Regions from separate parts of the Luteimonas sp. TWI662 genome, predicted to be linked through region 2. Evidence: predicted binding sites of a transcription regulator. Region 2 holds the regulator's gene; the other holds the start of a gene.
What was found. The regulator FliA, encoded in region 2, starts transcription of late flagellar genes. The targets are predictions, from matches to a motif close to TAAAGTTTNNCNNNCNNNGGCCGATAA.
Positions count from the first base shown of each region.

Region 1: the regulator FliA is predicted to act here: its motif matches at 4,438-4,464, upstream of ABE488_RS00205 (methyl-accepting chemotaxis protein).

Region 1 is NZ_JBDJMI010000001.1:42,627-50,742, reverse strand. Features, by position in the region: gene asnB (asparagine synthase B) at 1-654, shown strand, start outside; gene ABE488_RS00230 (cytochrome b) at 759-1,307, opposite strand; gene fabV (enoyl-ACP reductase FabV) at 1,498-2,709, shown strand; gene ABE488_RS00220 (hypothetical protein) at 2,770-2,985, opposite strand; gene ABE488_RS00215 (TlpA disulfide reductase family protein) at 2,987-3,553, opposite strand; gene ABE488_RS00210 (hypothetical protein) at 3,744-4,220, opposite strand; gene ABE488_RS00205 (methyl-accepting chemotaxis protein) at 4,494-7,058, shown strand; gene ABE488_RS00200 (alpha-ketoglutarate-dependent dioxygenase AlkB) at 7,100-7,726, shown strand; gene ABE488_RS00195 (penicillin acylase family protein) at 7,723-8,116, opposite strand, start outside.
Region 2 is NZ_JBDJMI010000014.1:6,037-14,152, forward strand. Features, by position in the region: gene ABE488_RS10875 (ParA family protein) at 1-28, opposite strand, end outside; gene motD (flagellar motor protein MotD) at 28-990, opposite strand; gene ABE488_RS10885 (flagellar motor protein) at 1,001-1,741, opposite strand; gene ABE488_RS10890 (chemotaxis protein CheA) at 1,791-3,767, opposite strand; gene ABE488_RS10895 (protein phosphatase CheZ) at 3,771-4,388, opposite strand; gene cheY (chemotaxis response regulator CheY) at 4,385-4,777, opposite strand; gene ABE488_RS10905 (RNA polymerase sigma factor FliA) at 4,800-5,555, opposite strand; gene ABE488_RS10910 (MinD/ParA family protein) at 5,552-6,403, opposite strand; gene flhF (flagellar biosynthesis protein FlhF) at 6,390-7,925, opposite strand; gene flhA (flagellar biosynthesis protein FlhA) at 8,096-8,116, opposite strand, start outside.

The DNA.
Region 1 (8,116 bases), on a different contig from region 2:
ATGGTGCTGTCGGGCGAGGGCAGCGACGAGATCTTCGGCGGCTACCTGTACTTCCACAAGGCGCCCGACGCACGTCAGTTCCACGAAGAGCTGGTGCGCAAGCTCGACGCGCTGCACGGCTACGACTGCCTGCGTGCGAACAAGGCGATGATGGCCTGGGGGGTCGAGCCGCGCGTGCCGTTCCTCGACCGCGCGTTCCTGGACGTGGCGATGGACATCGACGCCGCGCACAAGATGATCGACCGCAGCAGCGACGGTTATCAGCGCATGGAGAAAGGCCTGTTGCGGGCTGCGTTCGACGGCGCATTGCCCGACGAGATCCTGTGGCGGCAGAAGGAGCAGTTCAGCGACGGCGTGGGGTATGGCTGGATCGACGGCCTCAAGGCGCACGCCGAGGCCCAGGTCAGCGATCGCGAACTGGCGGCCGCGGCGAGCCGCTTCCCGCACGCACCGCCGCAGACCAAGGAGGCGTATCTGTATCGCAGCCTGTTCGAACAGGCGTTCCCGACGCCGGCCGCGGCGGCGACCGTGCCCGGTGGCAAGTCGATCGCGTGTTCGTCGCCGGCCGCGATCGCCTGGGACGCCGCATTCGCGAACGCCGCCGATCCATCGGGACGCGCAGTCGCTGGTGTGCACCACGCAGCGGCGGCCTGACGCCGCGTCATCTCTCGCAGCAATGGGAACCACCTCCCCCGCCTGGCGGGGGAGGTCGGTCCGCATCGCGGACCGGGTGGGGGCGGGGGGCAGCGCCGTCCGCGCTACAGCCGGCCGGCCATCCGCGCGAGCGTGGTGTCGCGCCAGAACAGGTGGTGCACCGCGACCATCAGCACGTGGCCGACGACCAGGGCCAGCAGCGTCCAGGCGAGCACGCCGTGCGACAGGTTCGCCGGCGCCATCAACGTCGCCTGCTCGACGCCGGTGGCGGGGAACAACGGGATGCCCCACGGCGCGAAGCCCTTGCCCGAGCCGTACTCGCGCAGCAGCGCGACCGTCGGCACCCAGGCCATCAGCGCATACAGCGCCGCATGGCCTGCCAACGCGGCGCGGCCGACCCAAGTCGGCGGGTGTGGCGGCCGGCGGCGCCATTGCGACAGTCCCCAGACGCCACGCGCGAGGATCAGCAGCATCAGCAGCGTGCCGACCGGTTTGTGGGTGCCGACCATGAAAGCCGTCAACGCGTGGCGGCCGAGCGCCAGTTTCACGCCCATGCCGGCGAACTGCCACGCGAACAGGGCAGCCATGCTCCAGTGCAGCAGACGGGTGATCAGGCCATATCGGGTCGGGGAATCGAGCCAGCGCGAAGACATCGGCAGTGGGGTCCGCAGCAGGGCGCAGGCGCGCCCGGGGCGCCCAGTTCAGCTGGCGACCGGCGTGCTGTCAATCGCATTGCCACGATGCAGGCGCGCGCGCCGCCGCAGACCATTGCCCCCCGTACGGGACCGGGGCCGCGGCACGCCTTAAACTGGCGTCCGATTTCCACGACAACCGGGCAGCACAGTGATCATCCATCCCAAGGTCCGCGGCTTCATCTGCACCACCACGCACCCCACCGGATGCGCCCACAACGTGCGCGACCAGATCGAGGCCACGCGCGCGCGGGGCGTGCGCAACGACGGCCCGAAGAAGGTGCTGGTGATCGGTGCGTCGAGCGGCTACGGGCTGGCGGCGCGCATCAGTGCGGCCTTCGGCTTCGGCGCCGACACGCTCGGCGTGTTCTTCGAGAAGCCGGGCACCGAGAAAAAGCCCGGCACCGCCGGTTGGTACAACGCCGCGGCGTTCGACAAGGCCGCCAAGCAAGCCGGTCTCTACAGCCGTTCGATCAATGGCGACGCATTCTCCGACGCCGCGCGCGAACAGGCGATCGCGTTGATCCGCGACGAAATGGGCGGGCAGGTGGACCTGGTGATCTATTCGCTCGCCTCGCCGGTGCGCAAGCTGCCCGACACCGGCGAGCTCAAGCGCTCGGCGCTCAAGCCGATCGGCGAGGCCTACACCTCGACCGCGATCGACACCAACAAGGACCAGGTGGTCCAGGCGACCGTCGAGCCGGCGACCGAGCAGGAGATCGAGGACACCGTGACCGTCATGGGCGGTCAGGACTGGCAGCTGTGGATCGATGCGCTGCGCGACGCCGGGGTGCTCGCCGACGGCGCGAAGACCGTCGCCTTCAGCTACATCGGCACCGAGATCACCTGGCCGATCTACTGGCACGGTGCGCTGGGTCGGGCCAAGGCCGACCTCGACGCGACCGCGCGCCGGCTCGATGCGCAGCTCAAGTCGACCGGCGGCAGCGCCAACGTCGCCGTGCTCAAGTCGGTGGTCACCCAGGCCAGCGCCGCGATCCCGGTGTTGCCGCTGTACATCGCGATCGTCTTCAAGGTCATGAAGGCACTTGGCCTGCACGAGGGCACCCTCGACCAACTCGACCGGCTGTTCCGGGAGCGCATGTACCGCGCCGACGGCGCGACGGCCGAGCTCGACGAGGCGCATCGCCTGCGTCTGGACGACTGGGAGTTGCGCGATGACGTGCAGGCGCAGTGCAAGGCGCTGTGGCCCCAGGTCACGACCGAGAACCTGACCGCGCTGACCGATTACGCCGGCTACAAGCACGAGTTCCTGAAGCTGTTCGGCTTCGAGCGCGACGATGTCGATTACGACGCGGACGTCGATCCGGTGGTCGATTTCGACGTGATCGAACTGCGCGACTGAGTCCGCGCGACCGCGGCGCGTGCCCGGGCCGGCACTGGCCGGCACCGGGCATGTCCGCACTCAGCCGCAGCAGTAGCACTGCAGCGGCTGGCCGGGCCCGCCGGGCCCCAGCTGTCCGCCGAACGGCGCACATTCCTGCGCGCAGGCCCACGCGCTGCACGAGGCCTCGCGGTCCTCGCCGTCGTCGGCCATTGCCTGCATCGCACCGAAGCCCATGCAGCCCACGAACAGGGCAGCAGCCGCGGCGTTGCGCATCGTCTTCCAATACCGTGTCATGTCATCGCTCCTCGACAGTGGCCAGGGCTGGCGACGCATCCCTGCGTTGCAGCGCGGCCAGAAGGTCCTGCATCCGCTCCTTGGTATCGAAGGTGCCCACGCGCGCGTAACGCACCCTGCCGTCGCGATCGAGCGCGAGCAGCGCGGGCACGTTGCGCGCGCGGAACAGCATCACGTGGCGCCGGTCGGTCAGCGTGGTCACCGCAAACGGCAGGCGATGGGTGTCCGCATAGGCGCGCGCCTGCGCCGGCGTGCAGTGGCACACGCCCAGTACCTCGACGTTTGGCCCGTGCGCCTCGGCGATGCGCCGCGCGGCCTCGGCCACGCGCGGCAGCGAGCGCCGCGAGTAGGGGCAGGTCGGGGTGAAGAAGTACAGCACCTGGAACGCGCCGGACGGCGCGCCGAGCACGTGCGCGGCACCGTCGAGCGTGGTCGCCGGGACCTGCGGCACGTACATGCCCAGGTACGGCTCGATGGTGCGGGTGACGAACCAGCGCCGTTCCTCGCGCAGTTCTCGGTTCTGCCAGGCAAGCACTGCCACCAGCGCGCAGGCGCCCAGCAGGCCCAACCAGATCCATGGCATGCGACGCGGCATGCGAGCGTCTCCTGCGTCCGACATCCCTCGGACCCTGCGCACGCATGGGCCCGGGGTCAATCGCCGGGCGGCCGATTCGCCGTCGAAGCGGTGGAATTGCCCAGGCAGTCACAGTTCCAATGCAATGGCGTTGGCGACCGGGCCCGGCGGGTGCGGCAGTGCATCACGGACCTGGCGGCGCATCCAGTGGCGGCGTGCCGTCCGGTCGTCCGCGGCAGCCGGGCGTGTCGCCCTCGTGCGTATCGCAGGGCCGGTCGAGGGTGACCTGCTGCGACGCGTCGATCGCACGAAGCAGCCTGCGGCAGGCCCACAGGTTCTTCAGCGGCAGGACGAGCCCCGACTCGAACGGGCGCAGCACGAGGGTGATCAAGAGCACGGGCCCCCGGCCGAGCGTGCGGGCCTGAGGATCGATGGCCCGGCACAGCCGGTGCACGCGCACGGTGCGCCGCAGGACTGGCGGCACGGTGAGCAGGGTCAGCAGCACCGCGATCCGGAGGCCGTCGTCGTTCCAGTGGGTGGCGGCGAACGCGCACATGCCCGCGAACCAGGCGACGTGCAGGGCATAGGCACGCAACAACGCGCGGCGCGCCGAGCGCAGTGACTGCGCCGTGTCCTCAGTGGCCGTGATCGTCCTTGTCATCGCATGCCGCGGGCCAGCGTCGCCGTATCGGGGGGACGGTCCCGTCCCCATCCGATCCTACGCGACCCTTGGCGGCAGAGGACGCACACGGCCGCGCAAGCGATGCGCTTGCAGTGCGGGCATCACGGCATGCGTTCCGGTCATCGCGCTGTAGCGCCGCGGCGGTAGAACACACGGGTCCGCCAGGACCGTGCGGCCATCGTCCGCGTCGTGGCGCTCAAGTTCCTGGCGACCAAGCCGATATCGATGCGTCACTCTGCCTGGAAGACGCGCATGTCGGTCGCCACGTTTCCGTCCCCGTCGCCGCAAAGCTCGCAGGCCTTCGCGGCCGTCCGCCAACGCCTGTCTCGGATCGTCGCGCCGGGCTGGCTGCAGCCGCTCACGCGCGCCACGCTGGCGACGAAGATCAAGGCCAGCCTGCTGGTCTGCGGCTTCGGCCTGCTGGTTGTGGCGTTCGCCTACTGGCGCGCGGGCCTGGGCGTGGAGCGTGCCGGCGCGATGTTCGCACACCACCAAGCGCAGGCGGTGCTGGCCGGCACGCTGGCCGGCCAGGTCTCGGAGGCGCGGCGGCTGCAGACTGCCTACGCGCACAGCCTGGACGCGGCCGACCGGACGCGATTGCAGGCGGCCCAGGCGCAGCTGTCGGCAACGCTGGCCGCGCTGCGGCCGTCGGAGACCCGCGCGCAGGCGTCCCCGGCGCTGGACGCGGTGGCGACGCGGGTCGCGGATTTTGGCACCGGCATTGCCTCGCTCAATGCGCGCGTGGACGAGATGGGCGCGGGCGCGCACGGGTTGCGCGGGCGGTTGGCGTCGGCCGCCGCTGCGGTCACCGCCGACGTCGATGCCCTGGGCGACCCGGTCGTGTCGGGGCATCTGCAGCGCATGCGGCTGCACGAGCTGCGTTTCCTGCTGACCGGCGAGCCCGCGCAGGCCGATCGGGCCAGCGAGGGCAAGCTGGACTTCGACCTGGCGCTCGCGGCCACGCGCGCCGGCGATGCGACGCAGGCGGCGGTGCGGGCGCGGATGGACGACTACCAGGCCGCGCTGCTGGCCTACGTCGCGGCGCGCGTGGGCCTGGACATCGAGGCGCAGTCGCTCGAGGACGTCGCGGCCGGGATTGCGCCGGCACTCGATGCGCTGCATGCCGAACGCTCGGCGGCGCTGGCGGGCGCGCGTGCGCGCCAGCAGGCGCAGGGCCGCGGAATGGACGCGTTCTTCGCGGCGACGCTGCTGCTGGTCGCGATCGCGTTGATCGCCACGCTGCTGGCGGTCCTGCGCGCGGTCCGGCGTCCGATCGAGGACACGCTGCGCTTCGCGCAGGCCATCGCCGACGATCGGCTCGACGCCACGCTCGCGGTGCGCAATCCTCACGACGAGCTCGGCCGCCTGGCCGGGATGCTGGTGCACATGCAGCAACGCCTGCGCACGCGCATCGAGGGCGAGCGCGCGATCGCGCGCGAGAACGCGCGAATCCGCCAGGCGCTCGACAGCGCCCAGTCGGGCCTGATGCTGCTCGACCACGACGGCCACGTCGCCTACGCCAACCGCGCGCTGCGCGGTGTGCTCGGCGCAGGCGCCGCCGGGCTCGATGGGGGCGACGCGGCCGCGCTGCATCCCGACTTTGCCCAGGTCCAACGCCGGCTGCGTGCCGGCGAGCGCGCATTCGAACACGAGGCCGACCACGCGGGCATCCGCTACTCGTGGGCGGTCGCCGCGGTCGCGGTCGATGGCCAGCGCATCGGCGCGACCGTCGAGTGGCGCAGCCGCGCCTTGGAAACGATGGTCGAGCAGGAGATCGCGGCACTTGTGGAGGCGGCGGCGCATGGCGAGTTGCACGGGCGGATTGCGCTGCACGGCAAGGACGGCTTCGTGCGCACGCTCTCGACCGGCATCAACCGGCTGCTCGATACCTTCCAGCACAACCTGTCGGCGCTGCAGGGGGTGTTGGCCGCGCTGTCGCAGGGCGACCTGTCGGCGCGCATGGACGGGGATTTCCACGGCGTGTTCGCTCGCATGCGCGATGACGCCAATGCCACGGTCGCCCAGCTCACCGGCATCGTCGCACGCATTCAGGACGCCTCGGTCGCGATCGGGCGTGCGGCCGACGAGATCGCGGCCGGCAACGCCGATCTTTCGCGCAGCACCGCCCAGCAGGCGGTCGAGCTGGAGGCGACCGCCGCATCGATGGCCGCGTTCGCCGATGCGGTGCGCCAGAACGCAGAACACACGCGGCAGGCCGACGCGCTGGTCGTCGATGCGGCCGCGGTGGCATCGCGCGGCGGCGAGGCGGTCGGCCGGGTGGTGGCGACGATGGCCGACATCGAGCGCGCCTCGCGCCGGATCGCCGACATCCTGTCGGTCATCGACGCGATCGCATTCCAGACCAACATTCTTGCGCTCAACGCCGCGGTCGAGGCGGCGCGGGCGGGCGAGCAGGGCCGGGGCTTCGCCGTCGTCGCCACCGAGGTGCGGATGCTGGCCAAGCGCAGCGCCGAGGCCGCGCGCGAGATCAAGGGGCTGATCGATGACGCTGGCGCGAAGGTCGCCGACGGCGCCGCGCTGGCGGGCCGCGCGGGCGGGACGATGAGCGAGATCGTCGCCTCGGTCCAGGGCGTGACCGCGATCATGACCGGGATTCGCGCCGCCTCGCAGGCCCAGGCCGACGGCATCGACCAGATCGATCGAACCGTCGCCGGCATGGAGACCGCCACCCGGCGCAACGCGGGGCGGGTCGAGGACGCCACCGCGGCGGCCTCGCGCATGCATGCGCAGGCGGCCCGGTTGACCGCCAGCGTCGCGGCCTTCCGCATCGACGCGGCCTCTGTGCCGGCGGCCTGAGGCCGGTTGCCCGGCGCATCGGACGGCCCCATCTCGGGGCCATGGACCTGTTTCCCCCCGCCGGCCCGCAGCGCCTCGTCGACGACGCCGAGGGCGGCATCCGCTACTGGGCCGATGCGGTCGATCCGACGACGGCCGCCGCGTGGTTCGAGGCGCTGCGCGACGGGGCGCACTGGGAGACCCAGCATCGGTCGATGTACGACCGCGTGGTCGCGGTCCCGCGGTTGTTGGCGTCCTACCGGCTCGATGCGCTGCCGCCGGCGTTGCCGTTGCCCGAGATGTGCCGTCTTGTGCAGCGGTTGGTGCCTGCGCCGTACACCGCAGTCGGGCTCAATCTCTACCGCGACGGCCGCGACAGCGTGGCCATGCATCACGACAAGCTGCACACGCTGGTCCCCGGTCAGCCGATCGCGTTGCTGTCGCTGGGCGGTGCGCGGCGGATGTCGATCCGCGCGAAGAATGGGCGCGGCAAGGCGATCGCGATCGAACTCGCGCCCGGCAGCGTGCTGGCGATGAGCCATGCCTCACAGTTGACCCACGAGCACGGGATCGCGAAGACGGCGCGCCCGGTCGGCCCGCGGATCAGTGCGGTGTTGCGCGCGCGCCCGGCCGCGAAGATGGCCGCCGGGCGCTATGGCACCCATTGGCAGGGCGCGCTGGGCCGCTAGTCGCTGCGTGCCGCGCGGTGTGCGGGTTGCAGCTGCAGCATGTGCGTGGCCGGGCCCGGCAGCAACGGCGTGGGCCGACCTTGAGCCCAGTCGTCGTGGCCGGCGCCCCAGAACGGCGAGAGCGGGTGACCGCTCTGGCCGCCGGGCATGTGCGCGATGCCATCGAGCTCGTGTCCGGGGGCGACCACCATGCGCTGTGAGGCGCCGAACGCAGGCATCTGGACGCGCGGCATGGTGCCGTCGCCGGGCAGTGGCTGCGCCGGCATGCACAGCGCGCGCCTGCCCACCAGCGGGATGGCGGCTGCGAGCGGGTGACAGATCGCGGTGGTGTTGTATTCGCCCCAGGTCCGTTGCGCCAAGGGCCCCTCAGCCTGCAGCGTGTCGCGGACC
Region 2 (8,116 bases):
TCTGGTTGGCGATCGCCCAGACGCGCATCAGGTCTCTCCTCGGGGATGGGGGGGCAGGGAATCGGGAGCGTGGTCGGCGGCGACCGCGGGGATGGCATCGATCGCAATCGGCTGCGCGGGCGACGGCCCGCCGATCGGCTGGCCCTGGGTCGACTCCGGCTCGGCCAGCACCATCAGCACCACGCGCCTATTGGCGTTGCGGCCGGCTTCGCTGGCGTTGTCGGCCTTGGGGCGCTGTTCGCCGTAGCCGACCATCACCAGCCGCTCGGGCGCCAGGCCCTCGCGCACGAACAGGTGCACCACGCTGGCCGCGCGTGCGGCCGACAGCTCCCAGTTCGACGGGAACTGCGCGGTGCGGATCGGACGGTCGTCGGTGTAGCCCTCGATCCGGATCGGATTGGGCAGCCCGCGCAGCACCGCGGCCAGCCGCCCGAGCAGGGATTGCGCGCCGAAGTCGAGCGTCGCCGAGCCGCTGGGGAACAGGATGTCGCTGTTGATCTCCACCTCCAGCCAAAGATCCGCGCGGCGCACGGTGATCAGCCGCGCATGCACCATCTCCGACAGTGCGTCCTCGAGCTGCAGCGCGATGCGCGCCAGTTGCTGGCGCGAGGCGGCACGTGCCGCGCGGTCGGCGCCGTCGTCGATGCGGTCGCTGCGCATCTTCGATTCGAGCATCGGCTGCAGTGGTGAATCGAGCACCGGCGAGGCGCTGCCCGGTCCGCGCCGCGCACCGCCGGGAATCGGCACCGGGGCCTTGAGGCTGGCATCGCGGTAGACGTTGTCGCCGACCTGGATCGGGTCGATCGTCCGCGGCGTGCCGCTGAAGGCATTCGCCAGCGAACTGGCCATTACCCGGTACTTGCCCTCGTTGAGCGAGGACACCGCATACATGACCACGAAGAACGCCAGCAGCAGCGTCATCAGGTCGGCGTAGGGGATCGCCCAGGCCTCGTGGTTGGCGTGTTCCTCGTGGTGGACGCGTCGTGCCATCGTCGCCGGCTCAGTGCAAAAAGCCGGCCAGACGGGCCTCGATGTTGCGCGGATTCTCGCCCTGGGCGATCGCGATCAGGCCCTCGATCGCCAGCTCGCGCTCGCCGCTGCGGCGGCCGATCACGCTCTTGAGTTTGGAGGCGACCGGCAGGAAGAACAGGTTGGCCGAGGCTATGCCGTAGATGGTGGCGGTGAAAGCGGCGGCGATGCCGTGGCCGAGCTTGGACGGGTCGGCGAGGTTCTTCATCACCGCGATCAGCCCCAGCACCGCGCCGACGATGCCGAGCGTGGGCGCGTAGATGCCCATGCTCTCGAACACCTTCGCCGCGGCCAGGTCCTGCTGTTCCTCGCCGTGCAGCTCGATCTCGAGCATGTGCCGGATGGCTTCCGGTTCGACGCCGTCCACCAGCATCTGCAGCCCCTTGCGCAGGAACGGGTCGCTCTGCGACTCGACATAGGCCTCCAGGCCCAGCAGCCCCTGCTTGCGCGAGACGTTGCTCCATTCGAGCAGTTGCGCGATCAGCGCGCCGCGGTCGGCGGTGGGTGGACGGATCGTCCAGCGCAGGATCCGCATCGCACGCTTGAACACGCTCGGCGGTGTGTGCAGCAGGATCGAGGCCAGCGTGCCGACGATCACGATCACGAACGCGGCCGGCGACCACAGCGCGCCGAGCCCGGCACCCTTGAGGATGCTGCCGCCCACCAGGGCGGCAAGGGCGAGCACGAGTCCGACGACGCTGAAAAGGTCCATGATCGCGATATCGGCGCCGGCCGCGGCGACTTGAGCGGCGCGCGGGGGGTCAGGGGCCGCGCAGCGCGTCCACGTCGAGGATCAGCGCGAGCCGTCCATCGCCGATCAGCGTCGCACCGGCGTAGCCAGGCAGGCCGCGCAACGCGCGCGGCAGCGGCTTGATGACCACCTCTTCGCGCCCGCGCACTTCGTCGACGACCAGGCCGAAGCGACTGTCGCCCCGCTGCAACACCACGATGGTCAGCAAGGCGGCTTCCAGCGCAGGCCGGTCGAGCCAGTGCCGCAGATCGAGCAGCGAGAGCGTGTGCGAGCGACGGTCGAGTGCGGCGCGGCCATCGAACCAGTTGACCGTGCGCGCCGGTGCATGCAGTACCTCCTGCACACGGGCCAGCGGCAGGGCGTAGGCGTCGCCGGCCGCGTGCACAAGCAGCGTCGGCAGGATCGCCAGCGTCAGCGGCACCCGCAGCGTGAAGCGGCTGCCGCGGCCGAGTTCGGACTGCACCTGGATCTGCCCGCCGAGCTCGCGGATCCGCGACTGCACCACGTCCATGCCGACGCCGCGGCCGGAGATGTCGCTGACCTCGCTGCGGGTCGACAGGCCGGCCAGGAAGATCAGGTGCAGGCATTCCTCGGCGTTGAGGCGCGCGGCCGACTCGGCGTCGATCAGGCCTTTTTCGCGGGCCTTGGCGCGCAGGCGCTCGGGGTCGATGCCGGCGCCGTCGTCCTGGACCTCGATGCCGACGTAATCGCCCTGCTGCTGGGCGATCAGCCGGACCTTGCCGGCGCGCGGCTTGCCGGTCGCCTCGCGCAGCTCGGGCGTCTCCACGCCATGGTCGATCGCGTTGCGGACCAGGTGGATCAGCGGGTCGGCCAGCGCCTCGACGAGGTTGCGGTCGAGCTCGGTGTCGGCGCCGACCAGCTCCAGGTCCACTTCCTTGTCGAGCGCGCGGGCGACATCGCGGGCGACCTTCGGAAACCGCGAGAACACTTTGCCGACCGGTTGCATGCGCGTGCGCATGACCGCGCCCTGCAGGCGTGCGGTGGCGTTGTCGAGGGTGGCGACCGCGCGGTCGAGATCCTCGTCGCGCAGGCGCGCGCGCAAGGTCTTGAGGCGGTTGCGGGCCAGCACCAGTTCGCCGACCAGATCGACGATCGCGTCGAGCCGGCGGGTGTCGACGCGGACGGTCTGCTCGCGTTCGGCGGGTGCCTGCGTGGTGCCCGGCTTGGGCGGCGCCGGTGGCGCGGCGCGCGGCGCAGGCGCGGCGGCAGGGGGCGGCGCCGCCACCGCGGCGGCTGCGGGGGCTGGCGCCGTACCGGGCGCGTGCGCGCCATGCAACTGGTCGAGCAGCGCTTCGAATTCGTCGTCGTCGATGGTGTCGCCGTCCGCGGCCGGTGCGGCGGCGACCGGCGCAGCGCCCGGGGCGGCCTTGCCGTGCAACTGATCGAGCAGCGCTTCGAACTCAGCGTCGTCGATCGGGTCGTTCGGGCCTGGCGCGGGTGCGGACGCCGATGCGCCAGGCGCGGCGCTGCCGTGCAACTGGTCGAGCAGCGCCTCGAACTCGTCGTCGTCGATCATCCCGCTGCCTGCCGTGGCCGGCGCGGCGGCGGCCGGGGCCACGCGGGCGGCCGGGGCGGGCGCCGCGGGTGCGGCGGTGTCGAGCGCGAAACCGGCGATCAGCTCGGGCGGGGCGTGCGGCACGTCGTCGCCGCTCTCGACCGCATCCACCATCGCCTGCAGCCAGTCGAGCGACTGCTGCGCGGCGTCGAAGTGCCGCGGCAGCAGGGTCGCTGCGCCCGAGCGTGCGGCACCCAGCGTTTCCTCCGCGGCATGGCACAGCTCCACCAGCGCGGTCGCACCGAGGAAGCCGGCGCCGCCCTTGAGGGTGTGGAAGGCCCGGAAGACCGCGTTGAGCTGTTCGCGGTCGTCAGGCGTCTGCTCCAGCTCGACCAGTTGCCCGCCCAGATCGACGAGCAGCTCGCGCGCTTCGAGCACGAAATCGGCGGCGATGTCGGGCGAGAACTGCATCGCTCACAGTCCCAGGCGCGAGAGCAGGTCGTCGGCGTCGTCCTGGCCGACGGTGCCGCTGTCGAGCCCAGCGACCGCCGGGCCGGCGGCTCGCAGGCGGTCCTGCTCGCCGTCGGCGGGCGGCAGCCCAAGTGCGCCCAAGCCCTCGTGCACACCGCGCACGATGCCGGCCACGCGCCGGATGATCTGCCCGCCCAGGTCCTGGTGGCTTTGCGCCAATGCCATCTCACGCAGGTTATCGCGCAGCGCGTCGATGGTCGCGGTCTGCGCAGCGTCGAGCGTGCCGGCGCGCAACTGGGCGACGTGCGCGCGGCTGTCGTCGATCAGATCGAGCGTGCGGTGCGTGGCCTGCTCGGTCATCGTCACCACGTGGTCGAGACGAGCGCAGGCATCATCCAGTCCCCCCTGCGCGGGCGCGGCCGGCAGGGTGTCGAGCGCCTGCGCCAGTTCGCGCGCCAACCGCCCCAGGCCGTCGACCAGGGTGCGTGCGCGGGCGGCGGCGAGCGCGTCGACCTGGCGGCGCCAGCCGGCCTCGTCGCCGCGTTCGAGCGCTTCGAGTGCGTCGTGCAGCAGCCCGGCGAGCTGACTGCGGTCGGTGGTCGCCGCGGCGGTCGCGGTCACGCCGCGCTCCCCAGGCGCTCGAAGATCTTGCCCAGCTTCTCCGACAGCGTCTGCGCGGTGAACGGCTTGATGATGTAGCCGTTCACGCCGCTCTGCGCGGCCTCGATGATCTGCTCGCGCTTGGCCTCGGCGGTGACCATCATCACCGGCAATGCGCGGAACTTGGGGTCGGCGCGGATCGTGCGCAGCAATTCGATGCCGGTCATGCCGGGCATGTTCCAGTCGGTGATGACCAGGTCGACCGCATCCTGGCGCAGCACAGCCATCGCGCTGTTGCCGTCCTCGGCTTCGACGGTGTTGTTGAAGCCCAGGTCCGACAACAGGTTCTTGACGATGCGGCGCATCGTCGAGAAGTCGTCGACCACGAGGATACGGATGTTCTTGTTCAAAGCGGGCTCCACGGGTGGGGCATCAGTCGGCGTTGCCGATGCCGGTGTCTGCAAGTTCGAAGGCGGACAGGCGGCCGCGCAGGCGCACCACGGCCTGGCCGTGGATCTGGCACACGCGCGATTCGCTCACGCCCAGCACCGCGCCGATTTCCTTGAGGTTGAGTTCCTGTTCGTAGTACAGCGACAGCACCAGTTGCTCGCGCTCGGGCAACAGTTTGATCGCCGCGGCCAGTTCCCGGCCGAACTCGCTGCGCACCAGTTGCTCCTGCGGCGTCGGTCCGCCGTCGCGGTTGGCCGGCTCGACCTCACCGTGGTCCTCGACGTGCGAGTCCAGGCTCAACACCTGGCCGCGGGCGGCATCTTCGAGCAGGCGTTGGTAGTCGGCGAGCGGCATCTGCAGCTTGGCCGCCACCTCCTGCGCGCTGGCGGCGCGGCCGCTGGCCTGCTCGATCTCGCGGATCGCGGCAGCGGCCTCGCGGGCGCGGCGATGGACCGAGCGGGGCACCCAATCGCCGCGGCGGATCTCGTCGATCATCGCGCCGCGGATGCGGATCGAGGCATAGGTCTCGAACGAGGCGCCCTGTTCGGCGTCGTAGCTGCGCGAAGCCTCGAGCAGCCCGATCATGCCGGCCTGGATCAGATCGTCGATCTCCACGCTGGCGGGCAGCCGGGCGGCGATGTGGTGGGCGATGCGGCGGACCAGTTCGGCGTGCACCACGACCGGGTCCGGTGCGCTGGTGCGCTGGACAGCCTGGTACTGGCGGGCAGCGGCGTTCATGCCGCCGCTCCCTGGCGCAGCAGGCGATCGACGAAGAACTCGACGTGGCCGCGCGGCGCGGTCGGCGCCTGCCAGCGCGCGACGCGACGTGCCATGTCCACCAGCGCCTGCGACGACGGGCTGCCCGGGTAGGCGCGCACCACCGCCTGCTGGCGCTGGACTGCGGCGCGCAGCCATTCGCATTGCGGCACCGCGCCCAGGTAGTTCAGCGAGACGTCGCCGATGAACCGCTCGCACACGCGCACCAGCTTGTCGTACAGCGCGCGGCCTTCCTGCGGGCTGCGCACCATGTTGGCCACGACCTGGACCCGGTCCAGGCCGCGCTCGCGCGCGAGCACCTTGATCAGCGCATAGGCGTCGGTGAGCGAGGCCGGTTCGTCGCAGACCACGACCACCGCATCCTGCGCGGCCTGGCAGAAGGTCAGCACCGAATCGGTAATGCCGGCAGCGGTATCGATCACCAGCACATCGAGCTCGCGCTGCAGGTCATTGAAGACGTTGACCAGCCCGGCGTGCTCGATCGGGCGCAGTTCTGCCATGTGCCGGCGGCCGGAGGCGGCGGGCACGATCAGCACGCCCGCCGGGCCTTCGATGATCGCCTCGTCGAGCGTGCAGCGCCCGGCGACGAGGTCGGCCAGCGTGAAGCGGGGCGACAGACCCAGCAGCACATCGAGATTGGCCAGGCCCAGGTCGGCGTCGAGCAGCATCGTGCGCTGGCCCATGCCGGCCAGTGCAATGGCGAGGTTGGCCGACACGTTGGTCTTGCCCACGCCGCCCTTGCCGCCGGTGACGGCGAGGGTGCGGACGGGCGCAAACGGGGCGGGAGCGGGCAGGTCAGGCGACGGCATGGTGGGGCTTCTGGGCGTCGGGGTCGTGGAGATCGTGCGTGGGGACAATCGGCTTATCGGCATCGCGGCGGAGATCTTCAAGCCGCAATGCGAGATGGGCGGCATTGGCGCGATGCAGATCGTCGGGAATGCGCTGGCCGTCGGCGATCCAGGTCAGCGGCAGGGCGTGGTCGACGGCGACCGACAGCACGCTGCCCAGGCGCCCGGTCTCGTCGAGCTTGGTCAGCACCGCGCCCTGCGGGCGGGCGCCCTCGAAGCGGCGGACGACCTCGTCGAGGTCGGCGAAATGGGTGTTGGCCGGCAGCACCAGCAGGGTGCGGATCTGGCGGGCGGCGCGCAGCCAGTGCAGCTGGCCGGCCAGGGCGCGGTCGCGTTGGCTCAACCCGGCGGTGTCGACCAGCACCAGGCGGTAGTCGCGCAGGCGCTGCAGCAGCTGGACCAGGCCGGTCTCGCTGTCGGCTTCGTGGACCGCGATGCCGAGCTGCCGGCCATAGCTGTGCAGCTGTTCGCGGCCGCCCACCCGCACCGTGTCGGTGGTCACCAGTGCGACATCGCGGGCCTGGTGGCGGGCGACGTAGCGCGCGGCGAGCTTGGCGATGGTCGTGGTCTTGCCGGCGCCGGTCGGGCCGACCAGTGCGATGACGCCAGCCTCCTCCAGCGGGTCGATCGGACAGATCGGCAGGCGCTTGGACAGCAGGGCCAGCATCAGGCCGCGGACGCGGTGGGCCGGGGTGTCGGCCGGCACCTGGAGGGCGATGTCGCGGGTGATGCCGGCATCGAAGCCGTAGTCGTCCATCAGCTCCATGACCTGGCCGCGGGCCGGGGACCCGCGCAGGCGCTCGTCGGTCAGGCGCGCCATCTCGCGCTCGATCATCTGTCGCATCTGCACCAGTTCTTCGCGCATCTGCGCCAGCTCGCCGTCGCTGGCCGGCGCCGGCGGTGCGGGCACGGCGACAAGTGCGGGCGGCGGGGTGCTCGGCATCGCGGTGTGTGCGAGGGGCACGGCCGCCTCCGGCGAGGGCGCGGTCGGCATAACGGGGGGCTGCGACGGAATCCCGTCGTCTTCTGCGTCCACTCTCGTTGCGGGCACTCGACGGCGTCCGAGCAGTTCGGCAAACGACGGAAATCCGGCGCCGGCGTCCGCGACCTCGGCCTGCAAGGCCTCGGCAATCGGCGCGGAGGGTGGGGCGGCAGGGGGCGTGCTGGGCACCGCCTGCGGCGATGCCGCCGCCTCGCTCGGCGCCAGCGCACGCAGCCAGCGTTCGGCGGGCGAGTCGTTCCGGGTCTGGGCCGCCTGCGGTTGCGGCGGCTCGGTCGGCGGCGGAGCCGTCGGTGCCTCGCGCCGCTGCGCCTCATCGAGGGCGCGCTGGACCACACTCTCGTCGTAGTTGCTGGCCGCCACGATCTCCACACCCTCGTCGGTGCGGCGATTGGACAGGATCACGGCGTCGGGTCCGTGCGCGGCCCGCACCATCTGCAAGGCGCTGCGCATGTCGGCGGCGACGAAACGGCGGATGTTCATGGGCGGGGGCCGGAAATGGAGAAGGGGGCATGCGGCCTGGCGCAGGCGAAGGGATCGCTTCGCTCGGGGCGGCCTTGGGGGGCGCTGGGCTGTCGTGTGTGCATCGTGCGTTCTCCGTGGCGGGGCACCGCGTTGACGATGCCCCAGTCCCTACAACCAAGTCCCGCGCTTCAACTGATCGTCCCCAGCAA